DNA from 2 places in the Nocardia sp. NPDC051756 genome. Region 1 is predicted to be linked to the other one. Evidence: riboswitches for the same ligand, from Rfam matches in the RefSeq annotation. Region 1 holds a riboswitch; the other holds the start of a gene.
The links. Region 1 has a riboswitch for glycine ahead of gcvP (aminomethyl-transferring glycine dehydrogenase). Riboswitches for the same ligand answer to the same signal wherever they lie in the genome.
Positions count from the first base shown of each region.

Region 1 (14,405 bases):
GCGGTCCGAACGCGGGCTCGCGGTTCCTGCTGGATCAGCCGACTACGTCGGCGGGCCGCCACCCCGACAGTGACATCTTTCTCGACGACGTCACCGTCAGCCGTCGGCATGCCGAGTTCCGTCAGGACGACGATTCGTTCCAGGTTGTCGATGTCGGCAGCCTGAACGGCACCTATGTGAATCGGGAGCCGGTGGACTCCTCGGAACTCCAGAACGGCGACGAGGTGCAGATCGGCAAGTTCCGCCTGGTGTTCCTCACCGGACCGCGGGCGCAGAACGACTCGGCGGGTGCAGGGAGCCTATGAGCACGCGGCGCTGGGTTCTTTCGCGACATGAAGGGCTCGGGGTCATGAAGACTCACGGTGACTCGAGAGATCGAGCGCTGTGACCGGCGCGGCGCAGTGGGCGCGCGGAGGCATGTCGATCGGCTCCGTACTGGACCTACTGCGCCCGGACTTTCCGGACGTCACCATCTCGAAAATCCGCTTCCTGGAAGCGGAAGGCCTCATTCGGCCGGAGCGCACGCCCTCGGGCTACCGCAGGTTCTCCGTCGCCGATTGTGAACGGCTTCGGTTCGTGCTGACCGCGCAACGCGATCAGTACCTGCCGCTGAAGGTGATCAAGGAACAACTCGAAGCGATCGACAGCGGTGCGGCGACGCTCGGTGTGCGGGAAGCCCGCGCCCGGGCGCATTCCGGCCGTACGGGTGCATCGGAGTCGGCGGCAACCACCGCCGACTCCGAGCACTCGGCCGCGCCCGGCGGGAACAGAAACGGCGCAGCTGCGCCGAGGAGGCTCGGCGTGGTGCCCAGCGAGATTTCCCCGGACGATCTGCGCTTCGATCACGAAATCCGGCTCACCCGCGCGGATCTGCTCGCCCAGGCCGACATCGACGAGACCTTTCTCAACGACCTGATCCGGGCGAGCCTGATCACCCCCGGCGCCGCCGGATTTTTCGACGGCGACGCGGTGACGCTGGCCAAGACCGCCAAGGCGATGGCCGAATTCGGTTTGGAGGCACGGCATTTGCGTGCGTTCAAGCTGGCCGCCGATCGCGAGGCCGCGCTGGTCGCGCAGATCGCCGCCCCGATCGCGAAGAGCCGCGACGCCGGTGCGCGGGCCAGAGCCGAGGAAACGGTGCGCGAACTCGCGGCGCTGTCGCTGACGTTGCACGCCTGTCTGGTGAAGTCGTCGGTGCGGACGTCGCTGGGCGGCTGAACATCCCGTTGAACCGCTGACGCGCAATCCGTGTCATGTTTCGGTCATCCAACACGCCGATTTCGGCTGTGCACACGGACCGCTGCACCCGCGCGGGTTCGCCTAGACTCGTGGTACGGCGAGCTCTGCGGTGGTCGTGCCGGGCGGCCGGCGAGCGGCTGGTGAGTAATGGGAGGCAGTGCGATGAGTGAGCGAAGCGAACGATTCATGTCACAGCGTGCATCGCGCGTGCCGGAGCTGAGCGTTAGCGAGGCAGAGGCATGAGTGAAATGCGTGTGATCGGCATTCGTGTCGAACAGCCACAGAATCAGCCCGTGCTGTTGCTCCGTGAGGTTTCGGGGGATCGGTATCTACCTATCTGGATCGGGCAGGCCGAAGCGACCGCGATCGTGCTGGAGCAGGAGGGGGTGACGCCGATTCGCCCGCTGACCCACGATCTGATCAAGATCCTGATCACCGAGCTCGGGCACACCCTCAAGGAGGTACGCATCGTCGACCTGCAAGAGGGCACGTTCTACGCGGATCTGGTCTTCGAGAACGATCTGCACATCTCGGCGCGGCCGTCGGATTCGGTAGCGATCGCCTTGCGGGTGGGTTGCCCGATCTACGCCGAGGAGCCGGTGCTCGAGGAAGCCGGGCTGGTCATGCCGGACGAGCGCGAGGACGAGGTGGAGAAGTTCAAGGAATTCCTGGAGTCGGTCTCGCCCGACGATTTCAAGGCTACGGACAGCTGAACAGGATCTTTCCGGCAATCCGGCGTTTTCGCGGGATGACCGGGGGATCCGCCCTTAACCAGAGCTTGAGACTTTAACCGCGCGTCGCGTTTGGCCTGACGATGGTGCTCCCTGGACAATCAGGGGGAGTAATCTCGATAGTTGGGCCACGTCCGTTTTGACCAGGTCGTCAGTACAGCGGTGGTCGAAACGGAGCCGGGTCATCGATGAGGCTAGCCGTCGGCGGAGCAAGGGAGTGGTCAGTGGCAGAGGAATCGCAAAATGTGGTGCAGCCAGGCCTGTTCCCGGACGACTCGGTTCCCGACGATCTGGTCGGCTACCGGGTCCCCAGTGCATGCCAGGTAGCCGGGATCACCTACCGGCAGCTCGACTACTGGGCGCGGACCGGATTGGTCGTGCCCTCCATTCGCAGCGCGGCCGGCTCGGGTAGCCAGCGCCTTTACTCGTTCAAGGACATCCTGGTCCTGAAGATCGTGAAGCGGCTGCTCGACGCGGGCATCTCGCTACAGAACATCAGGATCGCGGTCGACCATCTCCGCAGCAGGGGAGTGCAGGACCTCGCCGGGATCACCCTGTTCTCCGACGGCACCTCGGTGTACGAGTGCACCTCGGCCGAGGAGGTAGTCGATTTACTGCAGGGCGGGCAAGGCGTGTTCGGCATCGCGATCAGCGGGGCCATGCACGAGCTCACCGGCGCCATCGCCAACTTCCCGGCCGAACGCGCGTCCGCGGTGACCGAACGGCCGGAGGACGAGCTGTCCTACCGGCGTAAGGCCCGCATGAGCCGCAAGACTGGTTAAACGTAGACAACCGACAACACCCCGCCTCCCCGAGAAACCCAGGGTAGCGGGGTGTTGTGCTGTGTGGCATCTGGTTTTCGGTGGCTCTGGCAAGGCTTGGGTTGAGACATGTTGTTAAGTAGATATGCGCATCTATCGATGCAATCGTCGAGGGCCTCCGCGCACCGACGTGACCAGCGCGACACCGCCGGGATGGGACCAGTGACACGTTCTGGCGTGTCGTCGGCTTAAACTGGTGGCGCGCCAACGCCGTGCGGGAGAGTCCCGGGTTCGACAGAGTCCGGGCGCCGAAGGAGCAGCACCTCCCCGTCAATCTCTCAGGCATCAGGGACCGTGCGGGCTTGGGCGCCTCTGGAAAGCGGTGGCTTCGGGCCGCCCGCCCATGGGGAAAGGGGCTCGACCTTCATTGCGGTCGCGCGTCCGAATCTCTCAGGCAACACGACAGAGGGGGAGGGCTGGTAACCGTCGACAGGTGTCGACCCGCCCGACCCAATGGGAGCTGCCGTGACTCGCTCATTCGCCGACCGCCATATCGGACCCGATCGGGGCGAAATCGCCCGGATCCTGGACGTCGTCGGCGTCGGCTCGCTCGACGAGCTCGCCACGAAGGCCTTGCCCGCCACCATCCTCGACGGTTCCGGACTGGCCGGATTGCCGCCTGCCGCAACCGAACACGAGGTGCTGGCCGAACTCGCCGGGCTCGCCCACTCCAACACCGTGGCCACCTCGATGATCGGGCTCGGCTACTACGACACGCTGACCCCGCCGGTGCTGGTACGCAACCTGCTGGAGAACCCGGCCTGGTACACGGCGTACACGCCCTACCAGCCGGAGATCAGCCAGGGCCGGCTGGAGGCGCTGCTCAACTTCCAGACCATGGTGTCCGAGCTGACCGGCATGGACGTGGCCAACGCGTCCATGCTGGACGAGGCCACCGCCGCCGCCGAGGCGATGACGCTGTTGCAGCGGGCGAGCCGGTCCAAGTCCGTGCGGCTGGTCATCGACGCCGACCTGTTCCCGCAGACGAAGACCGTGCTGACCACCCGCGCGCAGCCGCTCGGCATCGAGCTGGTTCCGGCGGATCTCTCGTCCGGCGAGCTGCCCGAAGGTGAATTCTTCGGGGTGCTGGTGCAGGCGCCGGGCGCGTCCGGCCGGGTAGTGGACTGGACATCGCTGATCAGCGCCGCGCACGAGCGGGGCGCGCTGGTCGCGGTCGGTGCGGACCTGCTGGCCATGACGTTGATCGCGTCCCCGGGCGACCAGGGCGCGGATGTCTGCTTCGGCACCACCCAGCGCTTCGGCGTGCCGCTCGGCTTCGGCGGCCCGCACGCGGGTTATCTGGCCGTGCGCACCGCGTATGCCAGGCAGCTGCCGGGCCGGCTGGTCGGCGTCTCGGTGGACGCGGACGGCGACGTAGCCTACCGGCTCGCGTTGCAGACCCGCGAGCAGCACATCCGCCGGGAGAAGGCCACCTCCAACATCTGTACCGCGCAGGTGCTGCTGGCCATCGTCGCGGCGATGTACGCGAGTTACCACGGCGCCGAGGGCCTGCGCGACATCGCGCGCCGGGTGCATCGGCACGCCGCCACCATCGCCGCGGGGCTGGACGGGGCGGTCGTGCACGACACGTTCTTCGACACCGTGCTGGCGCACGTGCCCGGCGGTGCGGAAGCCGTTGTGGCGAAGGCGAAGTCGCGCGGGATCAACCTGCGCCTGGTGGATGCCGATCACGTCGGCATCGCCTGCGACGAGGCGACCACCGAGGCGCACGTCGCGGCCGTGCTCGAATCCTTCGGCACTACACTGTCGGCCGAGCAGCGCGACCCGGCGCCGGTCGTCGCGATCGAGAACCGGACCTCCGAGTTCCTCGACCACCCGGCGTTCACCAAGTACCACACCGAAACCGCGATGCTGCGCTACCTGCGTTCGCTGTCCGACAAGGACATCGCGTTGGACCGCAGCATGATTCCGCTCGGCTCCTGCACCATGAAGCTGAACGCGACCGCGGAGATGGAGGCCATCACCTGGCCCGGCTTCGCCCGCGTGCATCCGTACGCGCCGGTCGAGGACGCGCCCGGCCTGTTGCAGGTGATCCACGATCTGGAGCAGTGGCTCTCCGACATCACCGGCTACGACTCGGTCAGCTTGCAGCCGAACGCGGGCAGCCAGGGCGAGTACGCCGGTCTGCTGGCGATTCGGCGCTATCACCTGGATCGTGGTGACACACACCGGGATACCTGCCTGATCCCGTCCAGTGCGCACGGCACCAACGCGGCCTCGGCGGCGATGGCCGGGCTGCGCGTCGAGGTGGTCAAGTGCCGCGACAACGGCGACGTCGACCTGGACGACCTGCGGGCCAAGATCGCCGACCACGCCGACCGGCTGGCCTGCATCATGATCACCTACCCGTCCACGCACGGCGTGTACGAGCACGAGGTCGCCGAGCTGTGCGCGCTGGTGCACGACGCGGGCGGTCAGGTGTACGTCGACGGCGCGAACCTGAATGCGCTTGTCGGCCTTGCCCGTCCGGGCCGGTTCGGCGGCGACGTCAGCCACCTGAACCTGCACAAGACGTTCTGCATCCCGCACGGCGGCGGCGGCCCGGGTGTCGGTCCGGTCGCGGTGCGGTCGCACCTCGCGCCCTACCTGCCGGGCGACCCGCTGGTCACCGACTCGCACGCGGTGTCGGCGGCCAACTACGGTTCCGCCTCGATCCTGCCGATCACCTGGGCCTACATCCGGATGATGGGCGCGGACGGCCTGCGCGACGCGACGCTGACGGCGATCGCCTCGGCGAACTACATCGCGCGCCGGCTCGACGAGTACTTCCCGGTGCTCTACACCGGTGAGCACGGGATGGTCGCGCACGAGTGCATCCTGGATCTGCGCGAGATCACCAAGCAGACCGGCGTCACCGTCGACGATGTGGCAAAGCGGCTGGCGGACTACGGGTTCCACGCGCCGACGATGAGCTTCCCGGTCGCGGGCACGCTCATGGTCGAGCCGACCGAGAGCGAAAACCTGGACGAGCTGGACGATTTCATCGAGGCGATGATCGCGATCCGCAAGGAGATCGATCAGGTCGCGGCGGGCGTCTGGCCGGTCACCGACAATCCGCTGCGTGGTGCGCCGCACACCGCGGCGAGCCTGGTCGGCGAGTGGGAGCACCCGTACAGCCGCGAAACCGCCGTGTACCCACGGGGTCTCGGCCACTCGCGGGCCAAGGTCTGGCCGCCGGTTCGCCGGATCGACGGCGCGTACGGCGACCGCAACCTGGTCTGCTCGTGCCCGCCCATCGAGGCCTACGCCGACTGACCACAGACCCGAAGGTGCCCTCCGCTGAGTTAGGCGGAGGGCGCCTTCGTCTGTGCACCCGCCGCACTACTTCTGATTTCCCGCACCTGGAATCGCATGCGAATCTCGGTGCGGGAAATCAAGAATGGTGCGGCTTTACGGGGTGGTTAGCGACTGAACGACCGCGGACCCGAAGCTGAGGTCGTCGGAGGTGGTGACCTTCGTGTACGTGCCGCCGGACTGCTCGGCGATGCTCTTCAGCGTCTGCGTGCCCTGGCCGCCGATGACGATGATGTCCACCCGGACCGGATGGGCCTTGTCGAGCGCGGCGGCCATGTCGGCGGCGAGCTTCGCGCCGGTGACCGTCGAATCGTCCTCGGGGCCGTCGGTGATCAGCAGCACGGAATTGGTTCGGCCGGGGGTGTATCCGTTGACCGCGCTCTTGTAGGCGGCGATCAGCGTCGGGTACGCCTGGTCGGCGCGGACCTCGCCGGCCTTGACGTTGCCGAGCGCGGTGCTGATCTTGGTGCGCTGGTCGTCGGTGAGCGGGCCGGTGGCGGCCTGCACCTTGTACGGCGTTGTGCCGTCGAGGTTCTTGCCGAACGTCCACAGGCCGAGGCCGAAGTCCGGCGGCATCACCGTCAGCGTGGAGCTCAGTGCGCCAACGACATTCGCCAGCCTGGTCATCGAACCGTCGGTGGTCGACATGGACGAGGAGACGTCGACCAGCACGGTGGATTGCACGCCGAGCACCGGATTGGCCAGGGTGGCACGGACTTTGTCGAGCGCGGCGCGCGGCGGTGCGGGAGTGGCGGCGGGTGCGGTGGTGAAGCCGGCCGTGGTGAAGGCCTGCGCCTGCTCGGGTGCGCGCAGGTAGTCCGCGAACAGCCCGCCGACGAGGTTCTGCGTCTTGTCGACCCACGGTCCCGACATCAGCGCGGCCGGGTGATCGGCGACCGGCGCCGCACCGGACGGCCGGAAGACCGTAAGTCCCGCTTGGTTTTTCACCTGCTGCTCGGTGGTGGCGACCGCATGCACGGTGGCCGACTGCGGCGCGCCGGCGATGATGCCGAACGCCGCGGCGGTGTCCGCCGCCTCCGGCGCGTCGGCGGCGAGACCGGAGATCGCCGCGACGGCCTGGCCGGACTGCGCGGCCTGCTCGGTGAGTGGTTCCGCGCCGGACACCGCGGACCCGACCGCTACCGCGGCGGCGAGCGAAGAATCCCCGGGCGGCAACGCCATTCGCAGATTGCCCCATCCGGACAGCCCGACGTCGTTGAGCGAACCTTGTTGCAGCCGTGGCAGATCGGCCCACGTGGTCTTGGCTTGTTCCAGCGCGCCGCGCAATTCGTCCGGCACGGCGAGCACGATCGGGCTCACCGCGATCGGCGCGGGCGTGCCCTCGATCATTCCCGGCACCCGCATGGACTCGATCGAGCGGGTCGAATCGGGGATCCACAGCACCGGCTGCGGGCCGAGATTCTGATCCCACGGCTTGCCGCTGGTGAACGCGGCGACGATCGCCGCGGACGGTTGCGCGGTCACCACTACCTGCGCGCAGTGATCACGCACCTTCGGTTTGGTCGCGTTGTACCGGTCGGCCGCGCCTCTGACCTGCGTGGCAATGTCCGGATCGGCGGTGACGTAGAGCGTCGACGGACCGGAGACGCATTCCGCGGCCGCGGCGCTGTCCTCGTCGGCCGCCCGGTCCCGTAACTGGAACCACGCGAAGACGCCCGCGACGAGCAGCACGATGGCCACCACTGCGATAACCGGACCTTTGCTGACGCCCCGGGATCTGGTTCCGCTGCGATGAGTGCCCACGGTGCACAGTGTATGTTCACCGGCCGTTTGCGGCCGCGCCGAGTCTGCCCTCACCGGCGAGCCTTAGGCCGTGTCCGCCGGCCGCCGGGTCCGGCGCGGACCCGGCGGCCGGATTCACGGGCGGATCAGCTGGCCGCGGTCGAATTCGTGGCCGCCCCACACGCCGGACTGGCCGGTGCGGGCGGCGAATTCACCGCAGGCCGCGCGGATCGGGCAACCCGCGCAGATGCCGCGCGCGTAGTCGAAGTCCTGGGACGGGTACGGGAACCAGGCTTCGTGCTGCGGATCACCCCGGCAGGCGGCCCGATGCCACTCTCGGGAGTCCGAGAGCGGAAGCAGCTCGGCCAGGGTCAGGTCCACGACCGGGCTGGTCTGGGTGCGGATGGTCATTGCGATCCTCTCCTTTCTCGGCTGGGTCAGGTGGCGGCGAGCTGCTTCCAGATCCGCCGCTGTTGCTTGGCCTGGTGGTTGGGCGCCTTGGGCTGCCACAGCAGCCGCATGCCCGCCTCCTCGGGGGTGCGGTCGGCCTTGGTCGTATTGCACGGACCGCAACAGGCGACGAGGTTGCTCCAGGTGTTCGGGCCACCCCGGCTGCGCGGCCGGATGTGGTCGACGGTGTGGGCCCAGGCGGCGCAGTAGCCACACCGGTGGCTGTCCCGGCGCAGCACGCCGGCCAGGGTGGCGCGGCTCTCGTCGTGCACCCGGGCGGTGTGCTCGATGTAGACGTAGCGCAGCAGCCGGATGGTCTCCGGGAGCAGTAGTTCGAAGTGCTGGGACCGGATCAGGAAGTGCGGCGCCCGGTCGGCGATCGACTCCGCGGTACCGGTCATCAGCAGCACGACGGCCCGGTCGGCGCTGATCTCGTCGAGCGCCTCGTAGGAGGCGTTCAGCACCAGCACGCCGGTGTGTATCCAGTTGTCGGCGGTGAGTGCCGCGGGATTGGCGGCATAGCGGAATGTCATGGGAATCACCATGTTTCGAGAGAGGTCGAGCGGGGCGAAGGGGCGGTCAGATACCGGCCGGGAGGTGGCCGTCGTCGTATCCGCTGCACAGCTGTCGGTCGAATGCTGGTTTTACGGTCGACAACCGCTGTGCCGCATCGGCGTTCGCCCGAATCGGGTCGTTCTCGTGCATGGCCACCTCCTCCTTTCCGCGTGCTCGTGGATCACCGCTACCTGGTGATCATCGTCGAATTCCATGGTGACATAACGGACCTACCGCTGTCGGGTCATTTATTTCCGGCGCGGATCAGGCGTTCCGCAACTGAGCGGCGCCGAAGGAAACGTGGAACCGCTGGCACCAGATCGTGACGCTGGTCGTTGCGGTCAGATCGGCGTCGGCGGGGAGGACGTAGTTCTGGCTGCCCTTGTTGCCTTTGAGGCTGCCCAGATCGGTGTATTTGCCGTCGTCGAAGACGAACCAGCCGGCTTTACCCTCGACCACGTCGGCGTCGGTGAGCCATACGTGCAGGTCGGGGCCGTCCGAGGTGTCGAGGTCCTCGAGCCGGAGGATTCGGGTGCCGTCGGGCAGTTGCAGGATCCGCACAGTGCCGGAGGTGTCGTGCTCGTGTGAGATGAGGGTGCCGGTGGCCAGGGTCCGTGGCTGTGCGGGCTCGCCGGGTGCGGCCGCCACGGGTGCGGCCTCGTTGACCGTGGTGTTGGTGAACAGCCGCCACGGTTGGGCCAGCGCCAAGCCGACTCCGAGCCCGGCGACCAAGAGGACGGCCAGTGTCCACGTGATGGGGGATCGGGCGATCTTGCGTGCGGAAACCATGGTGCTCCTCCGGGTGGCGCGACAGCTGGTGTCTCTATTGAACACTGCGAAGCGTCGATTTCCGCGTGCCGAATTGTGACCGAATACTGACAATGACCAGGACTTTTGACTTTCGCCCCCACCGGAGGAATGGGGGCGTCGGACGACCTCAGCCAATCGGCTTGTGTCCCAGCAGAACTCGGCCGGTGAACTGGGTCTGCTTGGCGCGCGGCAGCGGGTGGAACAGGCAGCCGTGGATGTCGCGGTAGCGCATCTCCAGCTCGCAGGCGCGCGAATAGCCCAGGCCGCCAACGGTTTCGATGGCGAGTCGGACGGTGTCGATGAGTGCTTCGGCGGCCGCGGTCTTGCGGCTGAGGGTGCGGCTGGCGTTGCTGTCGGTGTTGTCGAAGCGCAGGTTGTCGGAACCGGTGAACATGGCGTCGATCAGGTCGGTGGCGGTGGTGTGCGCGTTGACCATTTCGCCGGCCAGCTGGAAGGTCGGTGCGTCGGCGCGCTCCGCGACCAGGGTGGCGGCGAGGTCGACCGCGCCGTCGGCGATGCCGAGGTAGGCCGCCATGACCAGCGGCATCGCCGCGCCCATCACGACGTTCAGCAGCGGCGGCCAGGTGTCGGCGCGGCGGAGCAGGGAGACCGCGGCGTCGGGCACGAAGACGTCGTCGAAGACCACGGTGTGCGAGCCGGTGGCCCGCAATCCGAGTGTGTCCCAGGTCTTTTCGATGTGCACCCCGGCGGTGTTCACCGGGATGGCGCAGTGCAGGACGTGCGGGCCGTCGGGTGCGTCATCCCAGCGAATGCTGGTGACCAGGACGGTGCCCGCCTCGACGCCGCTGGCCGGAGCCTTGCGCGCGTGCACCCGGTAACCGCCGTCGACCCGCTCGGCCCGCCCGCTGGAACCGACCCAGTCCGCGGCGCCGGTACTGATCAGGATCGCCCCGTCGACCACCTTGCCGAACAGCGGGGCCGCGTCTATGCCGTGGTTGTGCCGCCACACCTGCGCGGCGACCAGATGGGTGTGCATCGCGAACGCGACCGCGGTCGAGGGATCGTGGCGGCCGAGTTCGCGCAGGATCGCGCCCATCTCGCGGTGGGTGGCGCCGCCGCCGCCGAATTCGGCGGGCACCAGCGCGGCGGACAGCCCGGTGACGCGCAGCATCTCGAAGGCGGTGCGGGAGAACTCGCCGCTGCGGTCGCGGTCAGCCACTTCGGGGCGCAGGGATTCGCCGACCTGCCGCGCGAGGGCGATCCAGCCGGTGGTCAGGTCGGGGGAAATTGTCGTCATGTTTCGAAGGTAGGAACGGCCGCGATAACCGAATAGTCCAGAAAGTGGACCCAGCCGGTCCAGAAACTGGACCCCGATCGCGAGGTGACCCATGACGAGCCCAGGCTACGGCCAATACTGTCCGATCTCCCGGGCGTTGGATGTGCTCGGCGAGCGCTGGTCACTGCTGATCGTGCGCGATCTGATGTTGGGCACCACGCGGTTCAACGATCTCGCGCGCGGGTTGCCCGGTTTGTCGCGCAGCCTGCTGGCCAAGCGGTTGCGGCAGTTCGAGCGGGCCGGACTGGTGGACAAGATCGGGTCCGTGTACCTGCTCACCCCGGCCGGTCAGGAGCTGGAGCCGATCCTGTTCGGTCTCGGCGAGTGGGGCGCGCGGTGGACGTTCGGCGATCCACAGCCGGAGGAACTCGATCCGGCGGTTCTGGTGTGGTGGATGCACACTCGACTCGACACGTCCTCGTTCCCGGGGAAGCGGCAGGTGCTCGCGGTGCGGTTTTCCGATGCGGCGGACCGGTTTTGGATCGTCATCGAATCCGGCGTGCCGTCGGTCTGCGCCGCCGACCCCGGCTACCCGGTAGACGTTTCCATCCTCTCCGACGTCGGCTCGCTCTACTCGGTATGGCTCGGCAGATTACCTCTCGCACAAGCGATTCGGACGGGCCGACTGACCTTCACCGGACCGTCCGCGCTGACCCGCCGCATGCCATCGGTCCTCCGCCTGAGCCCGATGGCCCCCTACACGAACCCAGCCCCGCCCGACTTGATCACCCGTGCCTCGTGACTCGACCCACCACTGTGCTCTTCGCACACCTGGTTCACCTATCGCATACTCAGCAACCTGTTGAGGGGTGTGCGAGGTAGAAGCAGGTCTGTGAAGGCGGCCTCATCTGTCGCTTGGTTGGCAGTGGGGACGGCTCGGGGCCTCGACGTATACCGTCGAGGCCCGGTTGCTCGGTGCTTACAGGTTGCCGACGATGTGTTCGAGGCGGTCTGCGACCAGCTCCCGTGCCTTTTCGCGCAGGGCCGGGCGGTAGCCGCTGGGGTACACCGGATCGCCGGGCGCGTAGTCCTTCAGGACCTCCTTGGCGAGGGTGATCTTGTGTACCTCGGTGGGTCCGTCGGCGATCGCCATCACCTCGGCGTAGTTCATCATGTCGACGAACGGGAGGTCGGTGCTGACGCCGATGGCGCCGTGCAGGTGCAGCGCGCGCTGGGCGATGTCGTGCATGACCTTGGGCATGGCGACCTTGATGGCGGCGATGTCCTTGCGCACCTTCAGGTAGTCCTGTTCCTTGTCGATGCGCCAGGCGGTGCGCAGCACGAGCAGGCGGAACTGCTCCATCTCGATCCAGCTGTCCGCGATGCGTTCCTGGGTCATCTGCAAGCCCGCCAGCGGGCCCTTGCGCATCGGGCGGGAGACCACGCGTTCGGCCATCATGTCGAAGGCCTTGCGTACCAAGGCGACGGTGCGCATCGCGTGGTGCACGCGGCCGCCGCCGAGGCGGGTCTGCGCCACTACGAAGCCCTGGCCCTCGGCCCCGAGCAGGTGATCGGCGGGAACCCGGACGTCGGTGAAGCGCAGGTGTCCCTCGTGCTCGCTGAAGCCGTGCACGTGGAAGTTCTTGACGATCTCCAGGCCCGGTGTGTCGGCGGGCACGATGAACATCGACATGCCCTGGTACGCACTGACTTCGGTGTTGGTAACCACCATGACGATGTGGAAGCTGGCGAACTGCGCGTTGGAGTTGAACCACTTCTCGCCGTTGATCACCCAGTGGTCGCCGTCGCGCACCGCGGTGGTCTTGAACGTGGTCGGGTCCGAGCCGCCGGTGGGTTCGGTCATCACGTAACAGGAGCCGATCTCGCCGGCCAGCAGCGGCTCCAGGTACTTGGCCTTCTGCTCCGGGGTGCCGTAGTGCGCGAGGATCTCGGCGTTGCCGGAATCCGGTGCCTGGCAACCGAATACCGACGGCGCCCAGAACGACGTGCCCAGCACCTCGTTGAGCAGGGCCAGCTTCATCTGCCCGTAGCCCTGGCCGCCGAGCTCCGGACCGAGGTGGCACGCCCACAGTCCCTGCGCCTTGACCTGCTCCTTGAGCGGGCGCATGAGCGCCATCGCCTCTTTGTCGGTGCGGTCGTACGGGTTCGGGTAGAGCAGATCGAGCGGCTCCACCTCGGTGCGGACGAATTCCGCCGCCCAGTCCAGCTTCTTCTGGAAGTCCGGGTCGGTCTCGAAATCCCAAGCCATGGTCAGCCTTTCGTGTGGTTGTCGGTCGTGGTCACCACGCCGTCGAGGAACGTGGTCGCGAGTATGTCGGCGATCTCGGCGGGGGAGTGCCCGCCGTGCGGTCGATACCAGAAGGTCACCATGTTCAGCATGCCGAGCACACTGTTGGTGACCACGTGGTCGTCGGTGCGCAGCAGTCCGGCGGCGTGCCCCGCGTCGATCGTCCGCTGCCAGCAGTGTTGCACGCGATCACGCAGTTCTTGCAGCTGCGCGCCGCGTTCGCCGCTGAGCGCGGTGACGTCGCGGAGCTGGATCGCGACCTCGCGGCGATGATCGATGATCAGGCCGACGTGGCTGTGGATCAGCTTGCGCAGCTTGGTGATCGGGTCGTCGGCGCCGGCCGTGATGCGTTCGGCGTCGACCAGCATCAGCTGGATGTAGTCGTGCAGGATCTGCCAGAGCAGTTCCTCCTTGGAGCCGATGTGGTAGTACAGCGCGCCGCGCTGCACGTCGGCGCGGTCGCCGATCTCCGCGACGCCGGTGCCGTGGAATCCCTTCTCCGCGAACAGTTCCACCGCGGCCTGCACGATGCGCCCGCGGGTATCGCCCGCCGTCGATTCGGCGGCGGGCGGGCGGCCGCGCCTGCGGGCGGGGGCGATATCGGAGCCGCTCGTCATCGGGCCGGGTCCAGGACTACCTTGCTCACGCCATCCGCGCGCTCGGCGAACAGCTGGTAGGCGTCCGCGCCGTCGGACATCGGAAACGGATGGGTGACAACGGCTTCCGGGCGCAGCCGGCCCGCCGCGGTCAGTTTCAGCAGGGTGGGCAGCTCGTATTGGATCGAGCACAGCCCGATATGGAATTCGAGCTCCTTGACCTGCGCCAGCGGCATGTGGAACGGATACGCGCGATTCTGGTTGACGCCGATGACGCTCACCCGGCCGCGGTGCCCGACCGCGCTGATCGCCAGCTTGATGGTGGCATCGGCGCCGACCGCCTCGATCGCCACATCCGCGCCGCCGCCGAGCATTTCGCGGATGGCGAGCTTCGGGTCGTCCGCCTCGATCGGCTCGGCGCCGAACTCGGCGGCCTGCTTGCGGCGTTCGGCGATCAGGTCGACGCCGAGCACGCGCGCCGCGCCCATGGCGAACGCCGACTGGATCGCCATCAGCCCGACCGGTCCGAGTCCGATCACCACCACGGTGTCGCCGGGCGCGATGCGCGCGCGGCGGGCTCCGTACCAGGCGGTCGGCGCG
Region 1 covers NZ_JBFAYV010000014.1:65,528-79,932, reverse strand. The annotation lists gene garA (glycogen accumulation regulator GarA) at 1-305, shown strand, start outside; gene AB0M22_RS40875 (MerR family transcriptional regulator) at 418-1,218, shown strand; gene AB0M22_RS40870 (bifunctional nuclease family protein) at 1,479-1,952, shown strand; gene AB0M22_RS40865 (MerR family transcriptional regulator) at 2,159-2,752, shown strand; glycine riboswitch at 2,997-3,096, shown strand; gene gcvP (aminomethyl-transferring glycine dehydrogenase) at 3,245-6,067, shown strand; gene AB0M22_RS40855 (VWA domain-containing protein) at 6,203-7,870, opposite strand; gene AB0M22_RS40850 (WhiB family transcriptional regulator) at 7,985-8,260, opposite strand; gene AB0M22_RS40845 (HNH endonuclease) at 8,287-8,832, opposite strand; gene AB0M22_RS40840 (hypothetical protein) at 8,879-9,004, opposite strand; gene AB0M22_RS40835 (DM13 domain-containing protein) at 9,119-9,643, opposite strand; gene AB0M22_RS40830 (acyl-CoA dehydrogenase family protein) at 9,792-10,922, opposite strand; gene AB0M22_RS40825 (winged helix-turn-helix transcriptional regulator) at 11,014-11,703, shown strand; gene AB0M22_RS40820 (acyl-CoA dehydrogenase family protein) at 11,881-13,170, opposite strand; gene AB0M22_RS40815 (TetR/AcrR family transcriptional regulator) at 13,173-13,826, opposite strand; gene AB0M22_RS40810 (alcohol dehydrogenase catalytic domain-containing protein) at 13,823-14,405, opposite strand, start outside.

Region 2 (14,405 bases), on a different contig from region 1:
ACGAGGATCGATCCGGTGCTCAGTGCCGCGTTGAGTTTCTGTCCGGCGTTGAACTTTCCGACGCCGTCACCGGACAGGCGGCGGCCCTTGTCGCGCAACCACAGCCAGTCGGATCGGGTGAAACGGTTCAGCCGGGACAGATCGACACGATAGGCGCGCGAGAGCAAGCCGGCGACGATCGGCACCGGTAATGCGAAACCGCAATAGACGTGGACGATTTCGACGATCTGACGGTTGCCGACGAGCACCGCGAGCGGCCCGAGATAGAGGATAGCCGCGGTGAGGACGCAGATCAGGACGAGCACACCGGTCAGCCAATGCACCCAGCGTTCGGCGCGGGTGAACCGGTGCAGGTCGCGGTCAGCCGGTCGGGTCATCGTCACGCCCGTTCGATCGGCCGACCCATCCGTCGATCGAGTAACCCCGGCGCTCCCAGTAACCGGGCACGACGTCCTTGGTCAGCTCGATACCGCCCAGCCACTTGATGCTCTTGTACCCGTACATCGGCGCGACATAGAGCCGGACCGGTCCCCCGTGATCGTGGGTGACCGGGCCGTCGAGCATCTCCAGCGCGACGAGCACGTCGGTCCGCCGCGCCTGCTCGAGCGTGAGGCTCTCCGAATACGTGCCGTCGAAGGAGGTGAAGCGCACGGCTCGCGCGGTCCTGCGCACGCCGGCGTCGCCCAGCAGGTCGGCCAGACGCACACCGCGCCAACGCACTTCGGGCACCCGCCACCCGGTGACGCACTGGAAGTCGCGCACCAGTTCCTGCTGCGGCATCGCCCGCAAGTCGCCGAGGGTGTGGCTGCGGGGCGCGTCGACCAGGCCGGTGATGTCGAGCCGATAGTCGCTCGCGTCGCGCTTCGGGACGCTGCTGGTGACGGAGTAGAAGCGAAAGGTGTTGCCCAGCGGCAAGAGTCCGACCAATCCGGTCGGATCACGGTTGCCGAGCGGCCCGAGCACCGCCGACAACCCCCGCTGAATCGACGCGCCGCCGAGCACACCCGCGGCACCGGCAGCGAGCAACCCCAGCACTACACGCCGCCCGACCGGCGCGCCCAAGCGCTCCGGATCGGCACTCTCGTCATCGGGCACGTCTCCACTATCCACCGAATTCGCTGGTGGAGCGTTATCGAATCGGCAGTCGTCGGCTTGCGGTTGACGTTCACCGAAGAGTGAGTGTACAGTCACTCACATGACAAAGCGCGGAGCGACACTCTCCACCTCGGAGGTTCGGCGGGACGCGGTTGTCGATGCGGCGATCACCGAATTCGCCCGCACCGGCTACCACGGCACGCCGATCAACAACGTGGCGGCGAAGGCGGAAATCTCCCCTGCCTACGTCTTCAAGCTGTTTCCCGGCAAGATCGCCCTGTTCGTGGCGGCGATCGACCGTTGCTTCGAGCTTGTCGAGCAGGCACTTTCGGCCGGCTCACCACACACCGAGGACGCGAGCCCGGACGAGATCCTCTACGCCATGGGCGGCGCGTACGCCCACCTCATCGCGGACAAGAGCCTGCTCATGTTGCAGGTGCACGCCCAGTCGGCCGCGGACATCCCGGAGATCGCGGACGCGATGCGCCGGGGCCTCGCCAAGGTGACCGACTTCGCCAAGACCCGGTCCGGCGCCGAGGACAGCGCGGTGCAGCGGTTCATGGCCTACGGCCAGCTGTGCCACCTGATCGTCACCCTGCAACTCGACCAACAGGACGGCGACTGGGCCGCGGTGCTCACCGACGGCATGCGCCACCCCGACGCCCACTAGACAAACCGAGCCCTACTTCGGGGCGCTTTTTCAGCCCACAGAGTGACTGACCAGTCACACACTAGGAGTCATCATGATCACCACGAAGCCCGTCACCGCAGTCGAGATCGTCCTCCCCGGCCTGGTCGAGCCGTCCGGCTTGCAGGTCACCGAGCGTCAGCTTCCGTCCCCGGGCGCCGACCAGGTCGTGGTCCAGGTGGACGCGTCCGGCGTCTCCTTCGCCGAGCAGCAGATGCGCCGCGGCAAGTACTACGACCAGCCGGCGTTCCCCTTCGTGCCGGGCTACGACCTGGTCGGCACGGTCATCGCGACCGGATCGTCGGTGGACGCGGCGCTGATCGGCCGACGAGTCGCCGCGCTCACCAAGATCGGCGGCTGGGCCAGCCACGTCGTGCTCGACGCCGCGGACCTCGTCCCGGTACCGGCGGCGCTCGACGCGGCCGAGGCGGAAACCTTTGTGGTGAACGGCATTACGGCCTGGCAGATGCTGTACCGCACGGCGAAGGTCAAGCGCGGCCAGACCATCCTGGTGCACGGCGCCAACGGCGGGGTCGGCTCGACCCTGGTCCAACTGGCCCGCGCCGCGGGCATCCGGGTGATCGGCACGGCGTCGGCCCGGCACGCGGCGGCGGTCGAGGCGCTGGGCGCCACCCCGGTCGACTACCGCGGCGATGTGGTGGCCCAGGTTCGGGCGCTGGCGCCGCAGGGCGTCGACGCGGTGTTCGATCACGTCGGCGGCCCCGGCATCGTCGATTCGTTCGGCCTGCTCGCCCCGCACGGCACGCTGGTCGCCTACGGGACGGCCTCGACCAAGGACGAGGAGGGCAACTCGCGGCTGCCCGTGCTGAAGCTGTTCGCCCAGCTGATGGCGTGGAACGCGCTGCCAAACAAGCGCAATGCGCACTTCTACAACCTGTGGGCCGGCAAGCGCAATCCGACCAAGTTCCGCAACCTCGTCCACGAAGACCTCAGCGCGGTCTTCGACCTCGCCGCCGAGGGCACGCTGCGCGCACAGGTGGCGGCCCGAATTCCGTTGAGCCAGGCGGCGAAGGCGCTCGAGCTCGCCGAATCGCGCACGGTCACCGGCAAAGTCGTCATCGTGCCGGACGCCTGATTCGAAACATCGCGTGACGGGTTATGCGGCCGGGCGGGTTTCCACTCGCCCGGCCGCACCCGTTTACCCCTTTCCCCAGTCGCTCGCCAGTCGAGTTGATCAGCGGGATGGGGTTCTACTTAGGCATGACTTCGACATTTCGAAGCGCGGCACAATTCGCCGGCACCGCCGTGATTGCCTTGGCGACAGCCTTTTTCGTCGCCCTGCCCAGTTCCGTCGCGCAGCCGGTCGTCCCGGCCGGCGTCCCGGATCTCAATGCCCCGGAGGAGCTGGCGCGCAACATCGCCGTGCCGTGGGGCCTGAGCTTCCTGCCGGGTGGTTCCGCGCTGGTCGCGCAGCGCAATACCGGGGTGATCACGCGGATCACGCCGGGCTCGGCACCGACCCAGGCCTATCGGGTCCCTAGCGTGGTGGCGCGCGGCGAGGGCGGACTGCTCGGCATCGCGGTGTCCCCGAAATACGCCGAAAATGGTTATGTCTACGCCTATTTCAGCAGCAGTACCGATAATCGCATCGTGCGCTTCCGCCTGGACGGTCAGCCGCAGGTGATCTTCCAAGGCATCGCGAAGAACACCATTCACAATGGCGGCCGAATCGCCTTCGGCCCGGACGGCATGCTCTATGTCGGCACCGGCGACGCCGGGCAATCGAGCCGGGCGCAGGACGCGGCGAGTCCGAACGGCAAGATTCTCCGCCTGGACCCCGACGGCAAACCGGCGCCCGGCAACCCGACGCCGAATTCACCGGTCTACAGCCTCGGTCACCGCAATGTGCAGGGTCTGGCCTGGGATGCGACGGGACGGCTCTACGCGACCGAGTTCGGCCAGGACACCTACGACGAGATCAACCTGATCCAGCCGAAGCGCAACTACGGCTGGCCGGTCGTCGAAGGCAAGGGCGACACCCAGGGCGGCCGCTACACCAATCCGCTGATCACCTGGGCGACCAGCGAGGCCTCGCCCTCGGGCCTCGCGATCACCGCGAACACGTTGTACGTCGCGGCCTTACGCGGCGAGCGTCTCTGGACGATTCCGCAGCTGGCCGACGGCACGCTCGGCAAGCCCGTGGCGCAGCTGCGTGACCGCTACGGCCGGCTGCGCACCCCGCAGGTGGCGCCGGACGGCTCGCTGTGGCTCACCACCTCCAACACCGACGGCCGCGGCGATGTCCGCACCGGCGACGACCGGATCATCCGCTTCCCCGCCCGTTGAGCTCAGCACTCGACGACGGCCACCGCCAGGCCGCCGCGCGAGGTCTCCTTGTACTTGTCGAGCATGTCGGCCCCGGTCGCGCGCATGGTCTGGATGACCTGATCCAGCGACACGTGATGCATGCCGTCGCCGCGTATTGCCATGCGGGCCGCGGTGATCGCCTTCACCGCGGCGATGCCGTTGCGCTCGATGCACGGGATCTGCACGAGCCCGCCGATCGGGTCGCAGGTCAGGCCGAGGTTGTGTTCCATGCCGATCTCGGCGGCGTTCTCGATCTGCGCGGGCGTACCGCCGAGCACGGCCGCCAGTCCGGCCGCGGCCATAGCGCAGGCCGAACCGACCTCGCCCTGGCAGCCGACCTCGGCGCCGGAGATCGACGCGTTCTCCTTCATCAGCTGACCGATCGCGCCCGCGGTGAGCAGGAATTCGACCACGCTGTCCTCGTCGGCGCCGCCGATGAATCGCTGAATGTAGTGCAGCACAGCGGGAATGATGCCCGCCGCGCCGTTGGTCGGCGCGGTGACGACCCGGCCGCCCGCGGCGTTCTCCTCGTTCACCGCCATCGCGTACAGGGTGACCCACTCCATCGCGCGCAGCGGGTCGTTGTCCTCGGCCTCGGTGCCGAGGCGCTCGAACAGGGTCGCCGCGCGTCGCCGCACCCGGAGCGAACCCGGCAGCACTCCCCCGGTCGACATCCCGCGGTCGACGCAGCCCTGCATCACCTTCCAGATGTCGAGCAGGTCCGTCCGTACCTGATCCGCGCTGCGCCAAGACATTTCGTTGGCCAGCACGACCGCGCTGATCGACTTGCCGGTGGCCGCGGTGATCGAGAGCAGCTCGTCGGCCGAGCGGAACGGATGCGCGACAGAGACCGGAGCCTCGACGGTCCGTCCGTCGATCTCGTCCTCGTCGAGCACGAAACCGCCACCCACCGAGAAGTACTGGCGTTCGAGCAGCACCGCTCCCGCCTCGTCGTACGCGCCGAACAGCATCCCGTTTGTGTGAAAGGCCAAGCGGGTCAACCCGAGCAGTTCGACATCGCGGTCGACGGCGAACTCGATCGACTGCACGCCACCGAGATACAACCGCCCCGTCGCACGCGCCGTGGCGACGGTGGCGACCATCGTGTCCGGGTCGATGCTCTCCGGCTGCGCGCCGGCTAACCCCGCCAAGATCGCCTCGACGCTGCCGTGCCCGCGCCCGGTCGCGCCGAGCGAACCGTAGAGCTGAACGCGCAGCGCGGATGTCCGGTGCAGCACGTCGGCGTCCTTGAGCCGCTCGACGAACGCCGCCGCGGCCCGCATCGGCCCGACGGTATGCGAACTCGACGGCCCGATACCGACCCGGAACAGGTCGAATACGCTGATCGTCACGCCGGGTTCCGCAACCCGAGGTACAGCGGGAACCGCTCCGCCAGCGCGTCCACCCGCGCGGTCAGCGACGCCGTGGGCGCACCACCACTCAGCGCCGTCGCGATGATGTCGGCGACCTCGGTGAACGCCGCGGCATCGAAACCGCGCGCGGCCAGGGCCGGCGTGCCGATCCGCAGTCCGGAACTGATCATCGGCGGTCGCGGGTCGAACGGAATCGCGTTGCGGTTCACCGTGATTCCCAGGGTTTGCAGGAGATCCTCGGCCTGTTTGCCGTCCAGTTCGGCATCGCGCAGGTCCACGAGCACCAGGTGCACGTCGGTGCCGCCGCTGACCACCCCGATGCCCGCCGCCCGGCAGTCCTCGGCCAGCAGGCGCTCGGCGAGGATGCGCGCACCCGCGAGGGTCCGCTCCTGCCGGTCCCGGAAGGCCGGCTCGGCCGCCATCTTGAACGCGACCGCCTTCGCCGCGATCACATGCTCGAGCGGTCCGCCCTGCTGGCCGGGGAACACCGCCGAGTCCAGCTTCTTGCCCAGATCCGCTGTGGCGAGGATGAATCCGCCGCGCGGCCCGCCGAGCGTCTTGTGCGTGGTCGAGGTGACGACGTGCGCGTGCGGCACCGGCGACGGATGCAGACCCGCCGCGACGAGTCCGGCGAAATGCGCCATGTCGACCATCAGGTAAGCGCCGACCTCGTCGGCGATGCGCCGGAATTCGGCGAAGTCGAGGTGCCGCGGATAGGCCGACCAGCCCGCCACGATCAGCTTCGGCTGATGCTCGTGCGCGAGCCGCTCCACCTCGGCCAGGTCGACCAGCTGATCCTCGGCCCGAACATGGTATGCCGCAACGTTGTACAGCCGGCCGGAGAAGTTGATCTTCATGCCGTGGGTCAGGTGACCACCGTGGTCGAGTGCCAGGCCGAGGATGCCGTCGCCGGGACGCAGCAGCGCGTGCATGACCGCCGCGTTCGCCTGCGCACCCGAATGCGGTTGCACGTTCACGTATTCCGCGCCGAACAGCGAACGCAGCCGCTCGATGGCGAGAGATTCGATCTGGTCGACGTACTCGCACCCGCCGTAGTAGCGGCGGCCCGGATAGCCTTCGGCGTACTTGTTGGTGAGCACCGTGCCCTGGGCCTGCATCACCGCGACCGGCGCGTAGTTCTCCGAGGCGATCATTTCCAGCCCGCGCTGCTGGCGGCTGGTCTCCTGGTCGACCAGTGCGGCGACGACCGGATCGAATTCGCGCAGCGAAACATCGAGTTCGGTGCGCAGGGCGGAGGCAGGATCAGCCATGGGGAGCCTTTCGCGGATGCGTGGGGGTGGCTCCTCCCGCTCTGTCCTATGGCCTGAGAGATTCACGCGGTGTGCGTTTGCCCCGTCGGCGAGTGCGTGGTGCACTACTTTTCAGAGTTGCCTTATGCGTAGCGGTACTGGGCCTGAGAGATTCCCGGGAGGTGTTGCTCCTTCGGCTCTCCATCGAACGGATGGAGATCTCCCGCTGCGTGTGCGGCGATATTCAGTTGGTGGATACCGACATATGTTGCATATAGCGCAACAACCGCGCGATATGCAACATAGTATTATCGTCGGCCGCGCGGCTTGTCAATGACGAACCGCACCCGGTTCGATCAGCCGAAGTAGCCGAGCCGGTGACTGATGTCCGCAGCACTCGCGATGGCCAGCGCGGCCGTCGGCGCGAACCGATCCGGAGCGAGCCGGTAGGCCGGTCCCGAAACGCTCAGCGCCGCAACGATAACCCCGTTGCTGTCGAAGACGGGGGCGGCGACGGCATTCAGCCCGATCTCCAGTTCCTCACGCACACTTGCCCATCCGTTCTCCCGCACCTCCACCAGCTGGGCGGCGAGGTCGGCGACCTTGGTCAGCGTGTTCCCGGTGAAGGACTCCAGCTTCGGCCCGACCTGCTTGCGCAGCGCCGCCGGTTCGAGACCGGACAGCAGCACCTTGCCGCTCGACGTGGCGTGCGCCGGACAGCTCTGCCCGACCCAGGAGCGCAGCGCGATCGACCCCGTGCCGGCCGCCTCCACGATATTGATGATCCGATTACCGTCCAGCACAGCGATATTCGTGGTCTCGCCGGTTTCGGCGGCGAGCGCGTTGCACGCGCCCTGGCTCTGCCCGACCAGATCGACCTGCGCACTGGTGGACCCGGCCAGCCGGACGATGGAGAAGCCGAGCCGGTACTTGCCGCGATCGGAGAGCTGCTCGACGTAACCGCGCGATTCCAGCACGGCGATCAGCCGGGAAACGGTAGATTTGTGCACACCGAGTTCGGCGGCGATCTCGGTGACACCCGCCTGGCCCAGCTTGGCGATGATCTCCAGCACGAGCAGTGCGCGGTCGACCGACTGCACCGCAGCGGCCCGGCCCGGGTCCTCACCATCCTGTTTCGCCATGACGCCGTCATTCTAAGCCGAGGGCATCGCGATTCCGCGGACGCGTCGCTGCACGGCCGCGATCTCGCGCAGCGCGTCGTTGAGCAAACTCCGGTTCAACGGCGACAACTCGGACATCACCACCACGTCCCCGGGGCGATGGCCTGCGGACAGTTGCTCGACCTGATGCACCATCCGCATGCGCTGCAACATGACGAACACCTCGGTCAGCACCGCGGCATCGCGATCGGCTATCACCCCGGCCGTCGCCGCGGCCGCCAGTCGCACCGGCGTCGCCGCGGCGGTCACGCCGGCCGCCAGCCCACCCCAGCGGGCGAGGTTGACGATCGGGACCAGCGCGTGACTCTTCAAGTCGAAGGTGCCGCCACGCCGGGACAGGACGTCTCGCAGGGACCGCGCCCGGACCCGTCCGGACAACGCGTCGAGCAGCTGGAGGCGCAAGGCATTCGGATAGTCGGCGCGCATCCGGCCGAACGCGGCGGGCACCGCGTGCAGCCCCGGATCGCCCCACACCACCCGCCCGTCGATCAGCAGCGACGACATGACCAGCCCGCGATCGACGAGCGGATCGTCCAACCAGCGGGCCGCTGCCTTCGTCCACTCCGACCGGGACCGCGCGAATTTCGGCTTCGCGGCGATCGCGCCGTTGCTGTCCGCGGGCAGCCCGCAGGCGTCCAGGATGGCGTGCGTGCGCTCGGCGATCGCGCGCAGTTGCCCACTGGCCGTGGACAATTCATCCGCCCAGGACAGCGCGCTGTCCACATCCGAGGACGGCATCGCCTCGCGCCGCGCGATGCTGCCCAGGGTCAGCCAGGCGAACCCGCCGTTCGGTGCGTCGTCGGCTTCGGCGATCGCGAGCTCGAGCGCCTTTCGCACCACCGAGTCGATGACGACGGAGAGGATGCCGCTCGTCGCGGACGCCTTGGTGCCGTTGCGGAACAGATCGACTGTGGTGCTGGGGATTTCGCGCGCGGCCTCTTGCAGTTGGGGCGCATCGGTAGCAGCGCCGATCGCGCGCCGCAGGGTGAAGCTCTGCCGTGCGGAGGCGGCGAGCAGGTCCGAGTCTTCGAGGACGCCGAGTACCTCGCCTCGCCGCGCGACCACCGGCAGATGCCGGAGCCCGCTCTCCAGCATCTCCATCAGCACGGTCTCGGCGGACAGGTCGGCGCTGACCCGCCGGGCCGGGGCGCTCATCACCCGCGCGATCGGCAGGTCGACCGGCAGCCCGGCAGCCACCACCTTGGCCCGCAGATCCTGATCGGTGAAGATGCCGAAATCCCCGTCCGGCAACCGGATCAGCACCGCCGAGACGTGCTGCTCGGTCATCCGGATCACCGCATCCCGGACGCTGGTATCCGGGGTGACGAAAATCGGTTCCGCCGAGACGAGTTCGCTCGCCGGACGCGTGCCGAGCACCTGCGCCATCGGGGTTCGGTTGCCGGACACCGTCTTCCACGCCGACGACGCCAGGAACGCCAGCCCGTCCGGCTGCGCGAACTGCGCGCGCACATGCTCGCCCGGCAACCGGATCAGCAGGCTGGTTTCGGTGGCCAGCGCGACGAATTCGGCGCTGCCGCCGGTGAGCAGCGGCACGTAGCCGAAGATCCCGCCGGCCTCGACGGTGTCGATCGTGCGGCTCTCGTCCGACAGCGACGAGGCCGCGGCATCGGGACCATTGCGCCGCAGGATCACCCGGCCCGTCCAGACCATCCAGATGTCGTCGGGCACCTGCGCCGAGTAGTCGCTGATCAGCGCGCCCGCCGCGAACTCGTGCAGCGACGACGCCGCGGCCAGCTCATCGAGATCGGTGGCCGTCATCGACTGGAACGGTGCGTGCCCGCCGAGGAATGCGGCTAGTTCGCCCTCCGCAGACATGTCCGGCTCACGTGGTCCGGACGAGATCCGCGCACTTCTCCGCCATGGCCATGACAGTAATGTTCGGGTTCACCGCGGGCAATTTCGGCATCGCCGACGCGTCGACCACCCGCAGCCGCGACACCCCCTTGACCCGCAGCTCCGGATCGAGCACCGCCAGCGGATCGTCCACCGCGCCCATCCTGGCCGTCGCGGCCGGGTGATACACCGTGTTGTGGGTGGCGCGGATGTAGCTCAGCAGCTCGTCGTCGGTCGTCGCGTCCGGTCCGGGCGCGAGTTCGGCGGCGATCCACTCGCGCAGCGGGGACTGCTCGGCGATCTTGCGGGCCAGCCGGACGCCGGCCAGCATCACCCGTTCGTCGTGGCCGTCCGCATCGGTGAAGTACCGGGGGTCGACCTTCGGCCGGTCGCGGAAGTCGCGGCTGCGCAACCGGATCGTGCCGCGCGAACGGCCCTGCGTGACATTGGGGGTCAGGCAGAAGCCGTTGTCGGTGGTCGGGTAGCCGCGGCGCAGCGTGTTCATGTCGAACGGCACGCTGCCGTAGTGCATCATCACGTCCGGCACCCGCAGCGTCTCGTCGAGGGTGGCGAAGATGCCGATCTCCCACCACTGCGTCGAGGTCGCGACCATCGGCCGGGCGGCGTCCCAGAACACCAGACCTTCGACGTGGTCGTCCAGGTTCGCGCCCACGCCGGGCGAGTCGACCAGCACCGGGATGCCGATCTCACGCAGGTGGTCGGCGGGCCCGATTCCGGACAGCATCAACAACTTCGGCGTATCGATGGCGCCGGCCGTGACGATCACCTCGCGTCGCGCCGAGACGGTGTCGTAGCCGATGCCGTCGGGACGTAGGTATCGCACGCCGGTCGCGACGCGCGCGTCGTCGAACAGGATCTCACTGACCCAGCAGTCGGTGCGCACCTCGAGATTCGGGCGTGAATCCAGCACCGGGTGCAGGTACGCGTGCGATGTCGACATGCGCGTGCCGTCTTCGGCGGCGTTGATCTGGAACCAGCCCGCGCCGTTGCGCACGGTGGCGCCGCGGTTGAACTGCACCGTCGGCAGCCCGACCGCCGCGGCCGCCGCGAGTACCGCGGTGCCGCACGGGTCGTCCGGCGGCACGTCGCGCAGCCGGACCGGGCCGCTGCGGCTGTGCTGGTCGCCGGGTGCGTCGTTGTTCTCCAGGCGGGTGACATACGGCAGCACGTCGGCCGCGCCCCAGCCCTTCGCCCCGAGCGCGGCCCACTCGTCGAGATTCTCCGCGGGCGGCCAGAACGCGATACACGAGTTGTGCGAGGAACATCCGCCGAGGACCTTCGCGCGGGCATGGCGCAGAAAGCTGTTCCCGCGTTCCTGCGGCTCGACCGGATAGTCCCAGTCGTACCCGGAATCGAGCAGATGCATCCACTGCGTGAGTTCGAGGACGGCGCGATCGCCGACGTCGGACGGGCCCGCCTCCAGCAGGCACACGGTTATGTCCGGATCCTCGCTGAGCCGGGCGGCGAGCACGCACCCGGCGGTCCCGCCACCCGCGATCACGTAGTCGAACACGGCGTCAGACATTGCGTACCTCCGCTGCGTGTGAAGCCAGGGTGCCGATTCGCTTGCGGCCCTTGAGGATGTACCAGAGCAGGCCGGCGCCGAGGATCGCGCCGATGTAGACGAACGCACCCCAGGTGTTGTACCACGGTGTGCCATAAACGGATTCGCGCGGCCAGGCCAGGTTCAAGGCCATCCCGACGCCCCACACCACGGCGATGATATTGACGATCATCCCCCAGCGACCCATGGTGAAATACCCGCCCGCGGCAAGCTCTTTCGGCGGCCACTGCCCGCGCAGCCGCTTCTTCAGCATCGGCCCGGTCACCATCAGGTAGGCCAGGTAGATCATGATGATCGCGATCGAGGTGAGCACCGTGAAGATCTTCGGCTGACCGATGTTGATCACCAGGATGAGCGCGGCGAGCACGCCGATGAGAATGGCCGGAATGACCGGCGTCTGAGTCTTCGGATGCACCCGGGCGAGCTTCTCGCCGAACGGCAGGGCGTTGTCCCTGGCCATGGCGAAGGTGAGCCGGATGGCGGCGGTGTGCACGGCGAGCGAACACACGGTCACCGCGATCACGATGCAGCACAGGAAGATCGTGCCGAGCGGGCCCCACATCACCTGTTCGACAATGTATTGCAGGCCGCCGCTGGAGCTGCCGATCTGCGGGTCGTCGAGGTCGGGAGCCGCCATCACCGCGAAGGCGAGGATCGCGCCGCCGATGACGAAGGACGCGAGCACGGCACGCAAGATGGCCTTGGGCGCGGTGCGCCGCGGCTCGACGGTCTCCTCACCGAGCGAACTGGCGGTGTCGAAGCCGTACATCACATAGCCGGAGGCCAGCGAGGCCACCAGGAACGCGCCGAGGTAACCGCCGGACTCCCCCGCGCCGTACCCGTGCGTCGAGAAGAACACCTGCGGACCGCGAGTCGCGTTGGCCGCCAAGATGATCGCGATCAACACCGCCGCGATGATCTCGATGAAGACGCCGGCGCTGTTGATCATCGACATCAGCCGGACGCCGAGCGCGTTGATCGTGGTGGTGAAGATGATCATGATCGTGCCGAGCACCACCGCGTTGGTGGCGTAGTCGTGCTCACCGCTGCCGTCCCCGATGATCTGGAAACCGCTCCACAACCGGGGCAGATTCAGCTGGAGCGCGAGCACCACGGCGGCCAGCGTCACGATCGACGCGGTCAGCATCAACCAGCCCGACGACCAGCCGACGATTCTGCTGCCGAGCTGTTTGGACCAGTTGTAGACCGACCCGGCAACCGGATAGCGCGCGGCGAGCTCCATGAAGCACAGTGCGACAGCCAGCTGTCCGACGAAAACGATCGGCCACGACCACAGATACGCGGGACCCGCGCTGCCGAAACCGAAATAGAACAGCTGAAACGTGCCGGTGAGGATCGAGATATAGCTGACCCCCGCCGCGAAGCTGGCGAATTTCCCGATACTTCGGTCCAGGGATTCCTTATAGCCGAAATCCTCCATTCCGCTGTCATCGGACACACCGTGCTCTTGGACCACCATTGCTTACCATGCCTTCCGCGGGCGGCCGTACGGGCTGTCCGGCCGAGATTTGTTGCTTACGATCAGACGCCCTTGAACCACTCCGCCGGCTTTGGTGCCGTGTTGTGCCAAATGTGTTTGATTTCCTGGTACTCGGCCAAGCCGGTCGGGCCGAGTTCACGTCCGTTGCCGGACTTCTTGAACCCGCCCCATTCCGCACCGGCGGTGTAATAGCCGAAGTCGTTGAGCCACACCGTGCCGTGCCGCAGCGCCCGCACCACCCGCTCTCCGCGCGCCGCATCCGAGGTGCGCACGCCAGCGGCGAGGCCGTATTCGGTGTCGTTGCCGAGCCGGATCGCCTCGGCCTCGGTGGTGAATCGCTCGACCGTGAGGATCGGGCCGAACGTCTCCTCCTGCACGATGCGCATCGATCGATCGCACCGATCGAAGATCGTCGGCAGGTAGTAGCTGCCGTCCTGCAATGCGGGGTCGGTCGGTCGCGCACCGCCGGTCACCAGCTTTGCGCCCTCCGAAATACCCAGCGCGACATAGGCTTCCACCTTGGCGCGATGTTCGACGGAGACCATCGGACCGGTTTCGCTGGCCGGGTCCAGGCCGGGACCGACCCGGATCCGCTCGGCCCGGCTCGCCAGTTCCGCGACGAAGTCCTCGGCGATGGATTCCTCGACGATCAGCCGGGTGCCCGCCGAGCAGACCTGCCCGGAATGCAGGAACACGCCGGTCAGGACGTGGTCGACGGCGCTTTCCCAGTCGGCGTCGGCGAACACGATATGCGGGTTCTTGCCGCCGAGTTCCACCGCCACCTTGGTGACGTGTTCGGCGGCGACCTTGCTGATCGTCCGGCCGGTCGCCAGGCCGCCGGTGAACGAGATGAAGTCGACGTCGGGGTTGTCGGTCAGCGCCGTGCCGAGCACCGCGCCGCTGCCCTGGACCAGGTTCAACACGCCGGCCGGTACGCCCGCCTCCTCGGCGAGCCGGGCGAATTCGATGGTGGTGAGCGGGGTGACCTCGCTCGGCTTGAGCACCATGGTGCAGCCGGCGGCCAGCGCGGGCGCGACCTTCCACGACATCTGCAACAACGGGTAGTTCCACGGCGCGATGAGCACGCACACGCCGATCGGCTCGCGGATCACCCGGCTGATCACCGCCGGGTCGCCCACGTCGATCAGCCGGTCGGCCTGCACCGCGACGGCGTTCGCGTAGTAGCGGAACACCGAGATGACATCGTCGATGTCGATCTCGCTCTCCACCAACGTCTTTCCGGTGTCCGCCGTCTCCAGCCGGGCCAGCCGGTCCTTGTCCCTGGCCAGCAGGTCGGCGATCCGCAGCAGCAGCGCGGACCGGTCGGCGACCGGGGTCGCGGCCCAACTGCCCTCGTCGAAGGTGCTGCGGGCGACCGCGACGGCGTCGCGCGCGTCGTCCGGCGTCGCCTCGTCCACGGTGGCCACCACGGTGCCGGTCGCCGGGTCGATGATCTGCCGCACGCCGCCGTCCGCGGCATGCGTCCATCGGCCGCCGATGAGCAGATCCGGATCACCATTCATTGCACGTCACCTCACGTCACCGATCCG
Region 2 covers NZ_JBFAYV010000006.1:375,623-390,027, reverse strand. The annotation lists gene AB0M22_RS27915 (cytochrome b/b6 domain-containing protein) at 1-377, opposite strand, end outside; gene AB0M22_RS27910 (molybdopterin-dependent oxidoreductase) at 361-1,095, opposite strand; gene AB0M22_RS27905 (TetR/AcrR family transcriptional regulator) at 1,196-1,765, shown strand; gene AB0M22_RS27900 (medium chain dehydrogenase/reductase family protein) at 1,839-2,879, shown strand; gene AB0M22_RS27895 (PQQ-dependent sugar dehydrogenase) at 3,005-4,090, shown strand; gene AB0M22_RS27890 (L-serine ammonia-lyase) at 4,093-5,463, opposite strand; gene glyA (serine hydroxymethyltransferase) at 5,460-6,755, opposite strand; glycine riboswitch at 6,787-6,880, opposite strand; gene AB0M22_RS27880 (IclR family transcriptional regulator) at 7,091-7,876, opposite strand; gene AB0M22_RS27875 (putative nucleotidyltransferase substrate binding domain-containing protein) at 7,889-9,751, opposite strand; gene AB0M22_RS27870 (GMC oxidoreductase) at 9,759-11,315, opposite strand; gene AB0M22_RS27865 (amino acid permease) at 11,308-12,795, opposite strand; gene AB0M22_RS27860 (aldehyde dehydrogenase family protein) at 12,897-14,378, opposite strand; gene AB0M22_RS27855 (aromatic ring-hydroxylating dioxygenase subunit alpha) at 14,385-14,405, opposite strand, start outside.
Region 2: linked by a shared signal. The riboswitch ahead of glyA (serine hydroxymethyltransferase) and the one ahead of gcvP (aminomethyl-transferring glycine dehydrogenase) in region 1 are both predicted to bind glycine.